DNA from 2 places in the Mesorhizobium shangrilense genome. Region 1 is predicted to be linked to the other one. Evidence: riboswitches for the same ligand, from Rfam matches in the RefSeq annotation. Region 1 holds a riboswitch; the other holds the start of a gene.
The links. A riboswitch is a leader RNA that binds a small molecule or an ion and turns the genes downstream of it on or off. The one in region 1 is predicted to bind cobalamin.
Positions count from the first base shown of each region.

Region 1 (7,953 bases):
CCCCCTCAAGGGGGGAGATTGGCTGTCATTGCGGCTTTCGCCAATCATCAACGTTGAAGAATGTGCGACGACATTGAAGCCGCCAATCTCCCCCCTTGAGGGGGAGATGTCCGGCAGGACAGAGGGGGGCGCTCAAGCGCTAGCGATACAAATTGCATCGCCTGCCCAAAGCCTCACTTGCCCTGCGGATGGATCGTCTCGCCGCGCTTCAGCATCTCGACGAAAGCCTCGATCCTCTTCCTGCGGCCGGCCTCGGTCTTCAAATTGTGGATGCGAAACGCCAGCGAGAAACGGTTCTGCGCGCTGAGCCGCGCCAGCATCGCCCTGGCCTCCGGCACGGCATCGATGGCCGCCTGCAGGTCGTCGGGGATCTGCAGGCCCTTGCCGCTGCCATAGGCGCGGTCCCAGCGGCCGTCGGCCTTGGCCGCCTCGACCTGTTTGAGGCCATGGCCGGTCATGCGGCCTTCCTCGACCAGCCGGGCGACATTGTCGATGTTGATCTTGCTCCAGATGCTCTTCTTGCCGCGCGGCGTGTAGCGCTGCAGGAAGCTCTTGTCGTCGAACGACTTGCGCACCGCGTCGATCCAGCCGAAGCACAGCACCACGTCGATCGCCTGCTTGGCCGTGATCGACTTCAGGCCTGAATCCACCTTGTGGATCTTGATCCAGACTTCGCTTTCCGCGTCGTGGTTCCCCGCCAGCCAGGTGTAAAAACTGGCGGCGTCCTCGAACTCCCTGACCTTGTCGGGGTCCACCTTGACCGGCGCCATCAGCCGACCCTTCCCATGTCAAGCATCATCGGTCAGGCGCGCGCGATCTCTTCGAGATACCAGTTGATGTAGCGCAGCTCGTTATATTCCATCGGCGCGATAGGCCCCGGCACGAAATAATGCGAGCGCACGCCACGCGAGGTGTGCTCGATGATCTTCTTGTCCTCGTCGGTGGTGACCTTCCACAGCCAGGTCAGCTTTTCGAGGTCGTAATCCTCGCCCTCGACAGCGTCGCCACGCACCAGCCAGATCAGTTCCATCTCGCAGGTGTCGGCGGTCTTGGGAATGAAGCGGTAGATCATGCCGTGGTCGGGATAGCAGACCAGGAACGTCGTGCCGCCGAGGTGGATGGAAGTGACGCCGCCATCATAGTCGGTGAAGCGGCCCATCAGCGGCGCCACCGGCGAGCCGTCCTGGCTGCCGCTCGAAACGCCGTCATAGAGCGCGTAGCGGAACGTATCGATCGCTTCCTGCCCGGCCGCCGAATTCTGCCAGCGGTTGCCGCTGTGGATCTCGATGCCGAGCGCGCAGGTGCGCTGCTCCATCGCGGCGTTGAGCTGCTCGATCATCTCCTTGGGCTTTTCCAGCGCGTGCGTCTGCGAATATTCCGGATGCGCCGGGCCGCAATGATAGCACTCGACATAGTTCTCGACGGCGAGCTTCCAGTTGGCGTCGACCGGATAGCTCTGCCGGTGCGCGACCTTCGCATCCGCCCAGCCATACTGGCCGCAGCTGGTGCGCAGCGACTGCTCGATCGGATCGAAATCCAGCGGCGTCTCGGCGAAGGAGATGAACACCAGGCCTTCGGCGACACGGACATGCAGCTTCTTCAGGCCGTGCGCCGCGCGGTCGAAATCCTTGGGCATCAGCCGCGCCGCGCGCAGCGATCCATCATTGGAATAGGTCCAGGCGTGGTAGGGGCAGACGAACATCTTCGCATTGCCCTTCTCCTTGGTGCAGACCTCGGCGCCGCGATGGCGGCAGACATTGAGCATGGCATGGATGGTTCCATCCGTGCCGCGCGTCAGGATGACGGCCTCGTCGCCCAGCTTGAACAGTTCGAAATCGCCGGGGTTGGGAATGACGCTGGCATGCGCCAGGCAATGCCAGTGGCGGCGGAAGACGCGCTCCATGTCGCGCGCATAGATGGCGGGGTCATGATAGAAGGCGCGGACCAGGCCATGGCCCGGCCGGTGCGACGCGACCAGCTGGTCGATGGCGTCGCCTTCGGTGTGGGTTTGCTGGAGAGGACGCACGCTCATCTGCCGTTCCCTTATCTGGCTGTTTGTATTGTCTGGCGGTTTGTATGCCGGCGATGGTAACCGGCCAGCGCCGGGATGTCGACGCCGGGCCGCGGCCCTCACCGGCGGATTCCGTTGGTACAGCCGACGGAATGTGACGGCAGGCGAGCCGCGTCACCTGTCGAAAGCGGCCATCACCGCAGACTGTTGACCGTGAGCTGGGTGTCATCGGTGAAATCCGGCCGCACGCCAAGCATCGCGGCCGTCCTTTCGATGATCGCGCCTGCCACCGGCGCGGCATTGGAGGCGGCGGTGATGCCCATGCCGGAGCGCTCCGGTCGCGGATCGTCGACCACGACCAGGACGACGAATTGCGGATCGTTCATCGGAAAGGCCGCCGCGAAGACGTTGAAATTGTGGTTCTTGGCATAGCGCCCGGCAATGACCTTCTCGGCCGTGCCGGTTTTGCCGCCGACGCGGAAGCCCTTGATGTTGGCGCGCCGGCCCGAGCCCTTTATCCCGTTGAGGCGATAGAGATAGCGCATGCTCCTGCTCGTCTCTTCACTGACCACGGTCTGGGCGAGCGCACTGGCCTGCTCCTCGGATCTGCGCACGAAAGTCGCTGGAACCAGCTTGCCCCGGTTCAAGATGGCCGCGATGCCGACCGCCGTCTGAAGCGGGGTCGTGGCAAAGCCGTGGCCGAAGGCGGCGGTGATCGAGGTCGCCTGCTTCCATATTTTCGGCTGGACGGGCCGGGCCACCTCCGGGAGCTCGGTCGTCATACGCGACAGCAGCCCCATCCGCTCCAGGAACTCGCGATGCCGCTCCACGCCAACCATCATCGCCTCCTTGGCTGAACCGATGTTGGAGGAAAACAGGAAGACCTCTTCCAGCGACAGGGGCCGCCCCTTGCCATGGGCGTCGCGCACCCTTTGCCGGCCGACAATGATGGGCGCGCTGGCGTCGAACATCGTCGAGATGCCGGCGCCACCGATCTCCATCGCCATCGCGGTCGTGAACGTCTTGATGGTGGAGCCCATCTCCGCCGTACCGGCCGACATGCGATTGAGCCGGTCTTTTTCAAGCGCGTTGAACGGGTTGTTGGGGTCGTAGTCCGGAAGCGAGACCATGGCCATCACCTCGCCCGTCTTGACGTTCAGGATCACGCCGCCCGCCGCCGTGGCCTTGTAGCGTTCCATCGCGCGCGAAAGCTCGTCATGGACGACATGCTGGACACGCGCGTCGATCGACAGCTGGACCGGCTGGAACGCACCGCTGCCCCCCAGGCCTGCCCCGCGCAGGTCGACAAGTCCTTGATCGTCGATCCATTTCTCCATTCCCGACAGGCCCACATTGTCGATGTTGGTCAGTCCCAATACGTGCGACGCCTGGACGCCACCTGGATAGAAGCGCTTGATTTCCGGGCGAAAGCCGATGCCGGGAATGCCCAGCGCCAGCACATCCTGCTGCTGCCGGGGGGTAAGCTGCCGCTTCAGCCAGATGAAGCCCGACCCGCTCCTGAGCTTGTGATAGGTCTGCTCGTAGTCGAGCTCGGGCAGCACGCCGGCGAGCTTCTCGACCGCTTCGTTGGCGTCCACGATCCGCCGTGGCTCGGCATAGAGCGACGCCATGCGCAGATCGGTCGCCAGTATAGTCCCGTTGCGATCGATGATGTCTGGTCGCGCCGCGCCGACCGGCCGCGCAAGAGCATCCGGCGCGTGCGGTGTGGACGAACCGTAGAACACCAGTCGCGCCCCGATGATGCAGAAAATAGCCGCAAAGGCGGCCATCGTGATCGCCATGCGCCGGCGGCCGCGCTTGCGCTCGCCATCCACGGAAGGGTTCCCCCGGCGCGGCCGCAACAGCGAAAACGGAAAGATATTGGAACGAAGAGAATTCATCTGCTAAGGCCTTGGTCAGTCGATGCGAAGGGCCATTGCCCGTCGCCTTAATGCAATTCCTTAGCTTTAATCGATTAACGGTTTTTTACCATGTCCGGCCCTCCCCTGATCCGACCGGGTGGACGCAGCGAGCGGATACAGAAAGCCGTTCATGAGGCCGTGAAAGCCCTCAAGGCTGAAAACGAAGCGGTCGAGCTCAGCGTGCCGATGATCGCCGAACGGGCGAACGTCACCCCGTCGACCATCTACCGGCGCTGGGGGACGGTCGGCGAGCTCCTGGCTGATGTCGCCGCGGAGCGTTTCCGGCCGGACGCCGACCTTCCTGATTCCGGGTCGTTGCGGGGCGATCTGGAAATATGGCTCGAACGCTTCGTCGACGACATCTCGACCGGCGTCGGCTTTGCGCTCATCCAGGAGCGGGTTGCCAATACAGCGCTTGCGCGCCGCGCCGCCGGATACGCCCAGGCGAATTTCGAGGTGCTGGTAAACCGTGCAACCGGCCGATCCGAGCCCGCACCGGACCCGAACCGGTTGATAGACCTGCTGGTTGCTCCGGTCATCTACCGTCTCGTCTTCGCGGGACAGCATATCGAGAAGCGCTACCAGCTCGAACTGATCGAGCTGGCGATGGGTTTGCTGCCCGGTTGAGGCGCCCCATGCATCGGCCGTCGATCAAGACGGCCGATTGATGTGCGACCAGGAGGCTTTCGCCCCTGGCCCGTCGGTCAGATCTCGACGCGCCGGCCCTTGTAGGCGTTGGGAATCGCCGCGTCGGTGCCGAAAAAAGCATGCTTGGACATGTCCGGCGAATAGCGGCTGCCGGGAACGGTGCGGCCGAGCGCCTCGGCCACGGCGCGGATGTGATGCGGCGCCGCACCACAGCAGAGCCCGATATAGCGCACGCCCATGTCATAGGCCTCGCGGGCATATTCGGCGCATTCGTAGCGGTTGCAGGTGAAGGGATCGAGCGCTGTCGGGAACGGACGTCCACCCGGAATGCATGAGCAGGCACGATCGGTCAGCGACTGGAAGGTTGGCTCTGCCTCCGTCGTGCGGTAGGGCACCGGCAGCGAAGCGACATGGCACGACACAGCATCGCGCACTTTGCGCACCACCGGCATCAGCGTCTTCGGCCCGCGCTGGCAGTTCAGCCCGACGACATCGGCGCCGGCCGCTTCCAGACGCTTGCAGGCATCGACGACCGACACGCCGTCGAACATCTTTTCCTCGCGATGGACCGAAAGCGTGACCACCGTCGGCAAGCCCGTCTTCTTCATCACGTCGAGCGCGATCTCGGCCTCGCCGTACCAGTCGATGGTTTCGGCGATCAGGAAATCCGCCCCCTCCTCCACCGCCCAGCCGATCTGCTCCTCGAACATGGCGCGCACGGCGTCGTGGGTCTTCCTGTCGCTGGCCTCATAGGCATTGGTGTTGCAGATATTGCCGGCCATCAGCCCGCCATTGCGCTCAGCGACATCCCTGGCGATGCGCAATGCCTGGCGGTTGATTGTCTCCAGAATGTCCTCGCGGCCGATCACCCTGAGCTTCTGGCGATGGGCGTAGTAAGTGAAGGCCTCGACCACTTCCGAGCCGGCATGGACGAAATCCTCATGCAGGCGCGTCACCGCTTCTGGATGTTCGAGGACCACTTCCGGCACGAACGGACCGGCCTGCAGGTAGCCGCGCCGTTCGAGTTCGAACAGATAACCTTCGGCGCAGATGACGGCATCGGTATCGAGGCGTTCGAGCAGGCCGCGCTTGGGGGTGGGCGTATTTTGGGTGTTCATGGAAAATCCTCCTTCAGACATTGCGGATATGTTTCGGCCAGACGCCGGTTCCGGCGATGACGGCCAGCAAGGTGCGCAGCCGGAAAACGTCGGGATGCAGCGAGCCGCGGCGGTCGATCAGCGCGATCTTGCGTCGTGCCGCGACCTCCAGGTCGGCGCCATGCGGCACCGACATCAGCCAGTCGATAAACACCTCCTCGGGCGGCGGCAGCGGCGAGATGGCACGCATCGTCGCCGCGTCGAGCGGGCGCGGCTCGGGCGGGCCGGATCCTTCCGGTCGGCCAGGGATAAGCTTGGGCATTTCGTTGTGTGAATCCATGTTCGTCCTGCGGTTGAGGACTGAACCTGGTGGTGATGGAGGAAAGCCACGGGCACCATCGGTCACGCTACCGGCCCGCATCACTTAGCCTCTTGACCGCCCACCGCGATCAGTCGAGTTTCATGTGATCGAGGCTGGTTTCCGGGCTCCGAAGCTGTCCTTGCGGACCGGTTCCGACACCTTCCCAGGCGTGTTGCCCAGTGGCTTGTCGTCGGAACCTAAGCTTCGCTACCGTTGCGGGGGCAGCGCCGGAATTGAACCGGCTTCCCAATTATCCCTCCAGCCGAGTCGGCCGAAGGGCACCTTGAACGCGGTGATCTAAACATCGATGCCCGGCCGCCGTCTACATGAAAGCGACACCGCCCGGAGCAAAAGACGACAGGGTGAAGGGCGCCACTATTTCGACGGCACCCCATAGGCGACAAGAAACGCCTCTACCGAGGCATCGGCGTGCCGTTCAAGCTCGGCCTTCGAGCGTGGGTTGCTTCCCGTGAACATGGCTTCGTTCATGGGGATCCAGAGAAGCATTCCAAAAAAATGACTGGCTGCCAGATGGGGGTCATTGGTTTTCATCAGGCCTCGACTGGTGAGCTTTTGAAAGCAAGACGCCATTGAGGCGAGCATGCGCTCAAAACCTTTTTCGTACCAACTGCGGCCAAGCTGCGGCATTCGATCCGCGTTGGCGATGATCAGGCGTCGCAGCTTCAACAACTCTTCATCCATGAGCATCGCTATCAAACATCGGGCAAGCTGCTGCAGGCCACCCTCCATGAATTTCGCCTCGGAAAGCAGCGTCGTCACGGACTCGATGACATCGTTGGCCTGGGTAGCGGTCGCCAGAACGACCTCGCCGAAAAGCGTCTCCTTGTCCGTGAAATGCTTGTAGACGGTCTGCTTGGAGGCCCCTGCCCTGGTGGCGATTTCCTCCATGCTGGTTCCATCATAACCCTTGCTGATGAACGCCACCGTGGCCGCCTGGATGATTTCACGATCCTTGCGTGCTGATCTCGTCTCACCGTCGATTTTCATGGCGCTCCTTAACCAGTACTAGACGGTACCGTTCCCGCATGATAGCCATGAAAACGGTACTGGACTGACTAGTACCTGTCAACGAAAGCAAGGCTTTGGACCGATGACCAAGATGATCTTCCTTAATCTGCCGGTGCGCGATCTGCAGGCAGCGACCAACTTTTATCTCGCGATCGGGGGCACGCTGAATCCGCAGTTCTCGAGCGACCAGGCCAGCTCGATCATGTTCTCCGACGCGATCGGGGTCATGTTGCTAACGCACCAGCACTACAGCCAGTTCACAGCGCGGCAGATCGGCGACCCCAAGCGTGACAGCCAGATGCTGATCGCGCTCACCCTCGGCAGCAAGGACGAGGTCAATGCCGTAATCGACAAGGGCGTGGCGGCAGGCGGCCGGGCAGATCCCAACCCTGCGCAGGATCTCGGTTTCATGTTCAACCGCCACATCGAAGACCCCGACGGCAACGTCTGGGAGTTGCTGTGGATGAACCCCGCCGCCATGCAATAGCCTGTCGGGACCTGAGCTTCGCTACGGTTGCGGGGGCGGCGCCGGAATCTGACCGGCTTCCCAATTATCCCTCCGGCCGAGTCGGCCGAAGGCACCTTGCCCGCCTGCCGTCCATAGGAAAGCGACACCGCCGGGAGCAAAAGACGACAGGGGGGAAGAACTGCAAAGACGCCTTAGGCGCGCTTGCGCTCCCTGTCTTTTGCAAGATGATAAGGCCGCACAAGGACTTCCGCTGGAATGTGCCATTCCTTGTTGAGCTTGAAGACCATATCCATGGTCAACGCGCTCGACCGCCCCCTTGGCTTTCCTGCATACAACCTATATACGTTTAATATACGAATCGTATATGGAGATCCCGATGGGCATTGTGAACATAGATGATGATCTGCATGACCTGC
Region 1 covers NZ_JBEWSZ010000001.1:174,693-182,645, reverse strand. The annotation lists gene ABVQ20_RS01030 (YdeI/OmpD-associated family protein) at 174-770, opposite strand; gene ABVQ20_RS01025 (aromatic ring-hydroxylating oxygenase subunit alpha) at 803-2,032, opposite strand; gene ABVQ20_RS01020 (peptidoglycan D,D-transpeptidase FtsI family protein) at 2,206-3,912, opposite strand; gene ABVQ20_RS01015 (TetR/AcrR family transcriptional regulator) at 4,003-4,560, shown strand; gene ABVQ20_RS01010 (homocysteine S-methyltransferase family protein) at 4,638-5,699, opposite strand; gene ABVQ20_RS01005 (hypothetical protein) at 5,713-6,018, opposite strand; cobalamin riboswitch at 6,134-6,340, opposite strand; gene ABVQ20_RS01000 (TetR/AcrR family transcriptional regulator) at 6,415-7,047, opposite strand; gene ABVQ20_RS00995 (VOC family protein) at 7,151-7,555, shown strand; gene ABVQ20_RS00990 (ParD-like family protein) at 7,914-7,953, shown strand, end outside.

Region 2 (7,953 bases), 2.0 Mb from region 1:
TTCGTGCGTTGACGAGGGCTCGATTTCGCCACTGATTTTGTTGGTAAAAGGCCCGAAAGGCGGGCCATCAACTGACCTGGAACTGCATAAGTAGCCGGTGTTGTTCAAGATAACCGCGATCGATTGCCCGCTGCACTTGCCGCAAGGAGGGAAGGGGTTTCGCGATTGATGGTTAACGGCGATTTAAAACTGGGATCTTGACTATCGACATAACAAAAAGGGCGGCATCTCTGCCGCCCTTCTCTCAAGCTTAGCCAGTTGGCTGGATTAGAAGTCCATTCCACCCATGCCGCCCATGCCGCCGCCGCCCATGCCGCCAGGCATGCCGCCACCAGCCGAGTCCTTCTTGGGAGCTTCGGCGATCATGGCTTCGGTGGTGACGAGCAGGCCGGCGACCGAAGCCGCGTCCTGAAGAGCCGTGCGCACGACCTTGACCGGGTCGACGATGCCCATGGCGATCATGTCGCCATATTCGCCCGACTGGGCGTTGTAGCCGAAGGTCGCGCCCTTGTTCTCAAGGATCTTGCCAGCAACGATCGAAGCTTCCGCACCGGCGTTTGCAGCGATCTGGCGGGCCGGAGCCTGCAGTGCACGACGAACGATGTTGATGCCAGCGGCCTGGTCGGCATTGGCGCCGGTGGCCTTGATGTTGGCCGAAGCGCGCAGCAGGGCAACGCCACCGCCGGCAACGATGCCTTCTTCCACGGCCGCGCGGGTCGCGTTGAGGGCGTCATCGACGCGGTCCTTCTTTTCCTTGACTTCGACTTCCGTCGCACCGCCGACGCGGATCACGGCAACGCCGCCAGCGAGCTTCGCCAGACGTTCCTGCAGCTTCTCCTTGTCGTAGTCCGAAGTGGTCTCTTCGATCTGCTGCTTGATCTGGGCGACGCGGCCCTGGATCTCGGCCTTCTTGCCGGCGCCGTCGACGATGGTGGTGTTCTCCTTGGAGATCGACACCTTCTTGGCGCGGCCGAGCATGTTGAGGCCGACGTTCTCGAGCTTGATGCCGAGGTCTTCCGAGATGACCTGGCCACCGGTCAGGATGGCGATGTCTTCCAGCATGGCCTTGCGGCGATCACCGAAGCCTGGCGCCTTGACGGCGGCGATCTTCAGGCCACCGCGCAGCTTGTTGACGACCAGCGTGGCCAGAGCCTCGCCTTCGACGTCTTCCGAGATGATGAGCAGCGGCTTCGAGGTCTGCACGACGGCTTCGAGGACCGGCAGCATGGCCTGCAGGTTGGAAAGCTTCTTCTCGTGGAGGAGGATGTAGACGTCCTCGAGCTCGGCAACCATCTTGTCGGCGTTGGTGACGAAGTAGGGCGAGAGATAGCCGCGGTCGAACTGCATGCCTTCGACGACTTCGAGTTCGGTCTCGGCGGTCTTGGCTTCCTCAACCGTGATGACGCCTTCGTTGCCGACCTTCTGCATCGCTTCCGCGATCATCTTGCCGACCGACTCGTCGCCATTGGCCGAGATCGTGCCGACCTGGGCAACTTCCTCGGAGGTCTTGATCTTCTTGGCAGCCTTGCCGAGCGCCGCGACGACTTCGGTGACGGCCAGATCGATGCCGCGCTTCAGGTCCATCGGGTTCATGCCGGCGGCAACCGCCTTGTGGCCTTCCTGGACGATCGACTGCGCCAGAACGGTCGCGGTCGTCGTGCCGTCGCCGGCGATGTCGTTGGTCTTCGAAGCAACTTCGCGGACCATCTGCGCGCCCATGTTCTCGAACTTGTCTTCAAGCTCGATTTCCTTGGCGACGGTGACGCCGTCCTTGGTGATGCGCGGGGCGCCGAACGACTTGTCGATGACAACGTTGCGGCCCTTGGGGCCGAGCGTGACCTTCACCGCGTCGGCGAGGATGTTGACACCGCGCAGCATGCGCTCGCGGGCGTCACGGGAGAATTTTACGTCTTTAGCAGCCATTTTCAGCTCCTGGCAGGGGCTTGGGATCAAGCCCGAAATTCAGTTGACGGTGAGGCCGATATTCAGCCGATGATGCCCATGATGTCGGATTCCTTCATGATCAGAAGGTCTTCGCCATTGAGCTTGACTTCGGTGCCCGACCACTTGCCGAACAGGATGCGGTCGCCAGCCTTGACGTCCAGCGGGACGAGCTTGCCAGCTTCGTCACGAGCGCCGGAGCCGACGGCGATGATTTCGCCTTCCTGCGGCTTTTCCTTTGCCGTATCCGGGATGATGATCCCGCCGGCGGTCTTGGATTCGGATTCGACCCGGCGAACGACCACGCGGTCATGAAGCGGGCGGAACTTCGACTTTGCCATGTTTTCTTCCTCGATGAGAACGGTGAGAACAGTTCCTCTATCCGGCGGCGCCGGACCTGTGGTTAGCACTCACCAATGGCGAGTGCTAACGTGGCGGTGAAATAGGCTCGCGGCTGGCCAGAGTCAAGGCGCGCCAACACTCTGCGAACAAAGAATGGTTTTCTCCAAATAGGCTCTGCTGAAATGTCGATCTTGCCGTGGCCTCGGCCATCCAGGGTAATTGTTGGCCACAATTCGACATGCTACGACAAGCCGTCGAAAAGGACCTTGGAACGGCAAAAGGTAAGCCCGCTCCCTTCCAACCAATGGAAGCTCCGTTCCCTCCCATGCGGGAACCCACGGCAAGCTGAGGGCGTGCTTTACGCCCAGCTTGGCGTGCGGAGTTTTCGCCTGTCGGCGTCCCTTCGTGTGCCAGGCGCTCACCGAAGGAGAAGTCCATGCCCATCATTCGCGCCAATACCGGCGTTATTACCCAGATCAATGTCTTCACCGTGCCCGAAGGCGGCCAGCAGGCGCTGATCGGCCTCTTGCGGGAAGCGGCCGCAAGCTGCCGCGCCGTGCCCGGCTGGATGTCGGCCAGCCTGCACCGCGGCCTCGATGGCAGTCGTGTCGTCAACTATGCCCAGGCGCGGGACGAGGCGGCTATGCGCCGCGTGTTCAAGCATCTGCAGGAAAATGGTTTTCTGGAGCGCAACAAGGCATTAGGGCAGGCTCATCCCGGACTCTATGAGGTCGCCATCACCGTGGAATGAATGGCGGCAATGTGATCGTGTTTCGGCAATTGTGGCCGAACACGATCTGCGGGGCTCTACCCCCTGACCGGTATCCATATCTCCAGTCCGCCATCGCCGCTACGAGGATTGAATTCCCTGCCATAGCGCTCGAATTCGGGCGCGTCGGCGATCTCATGGCCGGACACCGGCAGCCATTTGTTCCAGATCGTATTGACCGTTCGGCGAATGGTCGAGATGTGCTCGCGATGGGCGAAGACGGCATATTTCTGAGCCGGCACCCGGACTCGGCAAAGCTCCTTGGGCAGGTCGGAAAAGTCGGACACTTCGACGCCGGCGATGTAGTCGAAATTGCCGGCGTCATCGCCGTTGACGCAGACGCCGTAGGCGATGTCGCCGGTTTCGCCGGGAATGTTGCCGATGTAGGGGCCGAAGCGTTGCCATTGCATCGGAATGGCGGCGCTGGTCTCGCAGCTGTAGCGCTCGCCTAGACCGGCGATCAGAAAGGCGCGGCTGGTTTCGAAGCGCGGCGGTTCGAGAGTGACAAGGAACGACTGGTCCATCAGGATTGGCTCCACGAGATGGAGGTTCTTGAGGTTGCCCTGCGCGCGAACCAGTTCCGGCGTGGTGCCGAACTGGTCGCGGAAGGCGCGGGTGAACGCCTCATGCGAGTTGTAGCCGGCGTCGAGCGCGACCGAGAGGATGTCCGGCGCTCCGGCGGCAAGTTTGCGCGCCGCCTCTGTCAGCCGGCGCGCGCGCATGTAGCCCATTACCGAGCGGCCCGTGGCGGCCCCGAAAGCGCGCGTTACATGAAAGCGCGATACACCGCTCCTCTCAGCGATGTCGTCGAGCGTGACCGCTTCCGGCAGATGGCTTTCGACGAACCACAATGCTTTTTCGGTCGGGTTCATGCATCTCCTCGCAATTGACGCGGCCATTGTGACACCCGGCCTCACGGCCAGTTTGATCGAAATTGCGCATCGCGCAAAATCGAAACCATCTCGGCACGTGACCCAACAGCTCGGAGTGGCACGAGCGTTGATGCCGCGGGTCGAATTCAGCGAGCGCCCGACGGACCAAAGGGTTGACGTGCAGGCAATATTGTCTTAGTAATAATATTACATAACATTAATTTGAAGAACCAGCGATCCGGAAGGTGCGGTTCATCAAAAAATCATTGCGATGGGCTCGGGGGAAAACTACGGTGGGGCGGTGATGGTCCCCGCGCCGAAAGGCGAGGGGTGAAAAGGGAACGCGGTGAGATCCGTCTGGATCGAGGCCGTGGCTGCCCCCGCAACTGTAAGCGGCGAGCAAAATCCGAAATGCCACTGGCCGGCAAGGCTGGGAAGGCAGGATGGCGCAACGACCCGCGAGCCAGGAGACCTGCCATCAGCATGAGTTGACCGGACGGGGTGTACCGGGAGGAGACGTGGCCGTCGGTCTTGTCGACCGATTGCCAGGACTTCCTTCCGTCGCCAGTTGAGAAAGTGACGGAAAGTTGGACGCCTCCCAGGCCATCCACCGCATTATCGTATGCACGCTTTGCCGCGATCCCGCGACCGGGACCAGGACGGGCGAGGATTTGTGCGCGGACTTGCGTTCCCGTCTCTCGGCTGACAGCGAGATGGCTCTCCTGGACTATGCGGTCGAAGGCATCGCCTGCATGGCAGGCTGCGCCCGACCGCTGACGGTCGCCTTTCAGGCGGCGGGAAAAGCGTCCTATCTTTTCGGCCCCATCGACCGGCAAACCGATGCAGTCGAACTGTTGGAATTCGCAAAACTCTACGCGTCGCTTGCCGACGGCTGGTGCAATTCCGGGCAACGTCCGGCCGGGCTGGCCGACAAGACACTGGCCCGCATCCCTGGCTCCAATAGTGCGGCGGGCGTCGGGATATGACCGTGGCTCTTCTCGAAGCGAGCGACGTGACAGCGATAGCCAATGGTCAGCGTCTGGTGGACGCGGTAAGCCTTTCGGTGGCGGCCGGCGATCGGCTTGCCATCATCGGTCCGAATGGCGCCGGCAAGACCACATTGCTGCGCATGCTGTCCGGCATGCTGCGGCCAAGTTCCGGAGAGGTGAAGCTCGCCGGGCGCCGGCTGGACAGGATTTCGGCGGCCGAGCGCGCGCTTCACATGGCCGTCGTCGGCCAGACCGATCAACCCGATCCACGGTTAGCCGTGATCGACTATGTCGAGCTTGGACGGATTCCGCATGCCGGCCTGCGGCGAAGGGCCGAGGAGCGCGACATCGTCGTGGAAGCGCTCTGCAGGACCGGTCTGCTACCGCTGCTGGGCCGATCCATCGGATCGCTGTCCGGCGGCGAACGGCAGCGTGCCCAGCTTGCGCGCGCCATCGCGCAGGAGCCAAGAATCCTGTTCCTTGACGAGCCGACCAACCATCTCGACCCGCGCGCCCGCAGCGAGCTGCTCGAGCTCGTCGCCGGGCTGGGCATGACCGTGATTGCGGTGCTGCACGACCTGTCGCTGGTATCGCCGTTCGCTACCACGGTCGCGGTCATGGATCGGGCCCGGCTGCTTGCGCTCGCGGCGCCGCGCGAGGCGCTGACCCAGCAACTGATCCGCGAGATTTTCGGCGTCGATGTGTTTCGCCTGCGGCATCCAACCGAAGATCGCGAACTGACGGTCTTCGAAGTGCCGAACCGCGCCTTGTCGCCATCCTGATCCGAATTCTCACCCAAAAGGAGCTACATCCGTGAATCGCCTCGTCTTCTCCCTTGCCTTGTCATTGCTGTCCACGACCGCCTTTGCCTTTCCGGTGACCGTCGACAGCTGCGGCAAGCCGCTGACGTTCGACGCCGCGCCGAAGCGCGCTGTCATCCACGACCTCAACATGACCGAGATGGCCTTCGCTCTCGGGTTGCAGCCCTCGATCGTCGGCCTCACCGGCATCACCGGATGGTATAAGGTCGGCCCCGAATTCACGGCCGAGCAGGGTTCGATCCCGGAACTTGCGCCAAAGTACCCGACGATGGAAAACCTCGTCGCGGTCGATCCGGATTTCTTCTTTGCCGGCTGGTACTACGGCATGAAGCCGGGTGGCGAGGTGACGCCCGGAACACTCGCTCAGTACGGCATCAAGACACTGGTGCTGACGGAGAGCTGCGTCCATCTCGACAAGAACCGCCCCGCCGCGTCGATGGACCTGCTCTATGGTGACGTCGAAAAGCTGGGCAAGATCTTCGGCAAGGAAGCGAAGGCGCAAGAGCTTGTTTCGGGCTGGCAGAAGCAGCTTACCGACATCACGGCAAAGGTCGGTGACCGCAAGGGCACGCGTGTGTTTCTTTATGACTCCGGCGACGACAAGCCTTTCACCGCTGGCAAGTTCGCGATCCCCAGCGCCATGATCTCCGCCGCCGGCGGCGAAAACGTCATGGCCGATATGGAGACCAGCTGGGGCACGACGGACTGGGAAACAGTGGCGTCGCGCAATCCGCAATTCCTGATCCTGCTCGACTATCAGGACGGCGGCGGCTACCAGAAACTGCTCGATTTCCTGGAGGTCCACTCGGCCATGAAAGAGACGGATGCGGTGAAGAACAAGCGTTTCGTCGCCCTGCGCTACGCCGAGCTGACGCCTGGGCCAGCCAACATCGTGGCGATCGAGAAGATCGCCAAGGCGATGCACCCGGAAGCCTTCTGAGCTTGCCCCACAAGGCATTCGGATTGGCCATGGCGGCGGGAGCGGCGGTGATCGCTGCTCTCGCCTTGTTGTCGATCGCCTATGGCTCGACGCTGATACCGTTGTCGGACGTGATTGCAGCGCTCGGACATGCGGTCGGGCTGGACGGGCACGCGGTGTCAGGCCCCGTCGGAAAGATCGTTGTCGATCTGCGGCTGCCGCGCACGATCATGGCCATTTGCGTTGGCGCGGGACTGGGCGTCGTCGGTGCATTGTTGCAGACCGTGACGCGCAACGACCTCGCCGATCCATTCCTGTTCGGCCTCTCGTCGGGAGCCGCCGCCGGCGCGGTTTCCGTGATCACCGTCTTCGGCGACAGTTTTGGCATCTGGACCCTACCGGTCGCGGCCTTTACGGGCGGCATACTGGCAACGTCCGTCGTCCTGCTGCTCGTCGCCCGGGTGAGAGGGCAAGGGCCTGAACGGCTGATCCTCGCCGGGCTCGCCGTCTCGTTCATCTTCACGGCCTTGACCAACTATCTCGTCTTCGCCGGCGACCAGCGCGCGGCGCACTCGGTGTTGTTCTGGACGATGGGCGGGCTCGGGCTTGCGCGGTGGGACAATATCGCGCTTGCCGTGCTGGGGTCGGGCACCATTCTCGGCTACGCGCTGTGGAACCACCGCAAGCTCGACGCTTTCCTGGCCGGGGAGAACGCAGCCGAGAGTCTGGGTGTCCCGGTGGCGCGGATGCGCAGGACGACGTTCCTCGTCGCCGCGTTCTCGACTGCCATCCTTGTGTCGGTCGCCGGCGTCATTGGCTTCGTTGGGCTGATGATCCCGCATCTGTCCCGGCCACTGGCTGGCCAGTTGCATCTGCGTCTGGTCGCGGCCTGCGCCGTGTTCGGAGCCATCCTGTTGCTGGCCAGCGATCTCCTGGCACGCACACTGCTGCCGCCCCAGGAACTGCCGATCGGCATCATCACCAGTTCGGTCGGCGCCTTCTTCGTCGTGACGATGCTTGTCCGCAACCGCCTCTGAAAGATCAGTCAGCGGCTGCGAACGCGCAACATCAATGTTGGTTGGCACGCGGCGGTCGCGGTCGTTATTTGACGAAGGGTCGCAGCACGTCACGGGCCAAAAGAAAGCCGCGCTTTACCAGATCGTCGCTGCCTTCGAACCGGCGATCCTCATGCTCGATAATGACCGGCCCGTCATAGCCCGCCCGATAAAGCGCTGAGAAGAATCCACTCCAGTCGACTTCGCCCAGACCCGGCATGCGCGGTATCTGCCAACCGATGCCG
Region 2 covers NZ_JBEWSZ010000001.1:2,145,209-2,153,161, reverse strand. The annotation lists gene groL (chaperonin GroEL) at 268-1,923, opposite strand; gene groES (co-chaperone GroES) at 1,986-2,282, opposite strand; gene ABVQ20_RS10870 (antibiotic biosynthesis monooxygenase family protein) at 2,720-3,034, shown strand; gene ABVQ20_RS10865 (AraC family transcriptional regulator) at 3,091-3,924, opposite strand; cobalamin riboswitch at 4,213-4,418, shown strand; gene ABVQ20_RS10860 (DUF1636 family protein) at 4,512-4,910, shown strand; gene ABVQ20_RS10855 (ABC transporter ATP-binding protein) at 4,907-5,695, shown strand; gene ABVQ20_RS10850 (ABC transporter substrate-binding protein) at 5,727-6,674, shown strand; gene ABVQ20_RS10845 (FecCD family ABC transporter permease) at 6,704-7,690, shown strand; gene ABVQ20_RS10840 (sugar phosphate isomerase/epimerase family protein) at 7,755-7,953, opposite strand, start outside.
Region 2: another riboswitch for cobalamin. It lies ahead of ABVQ20_RS10860 (DUF1636 family protein); the one in region 1 lies ahead of ABVQ20_RS01005 (hypothetical protein).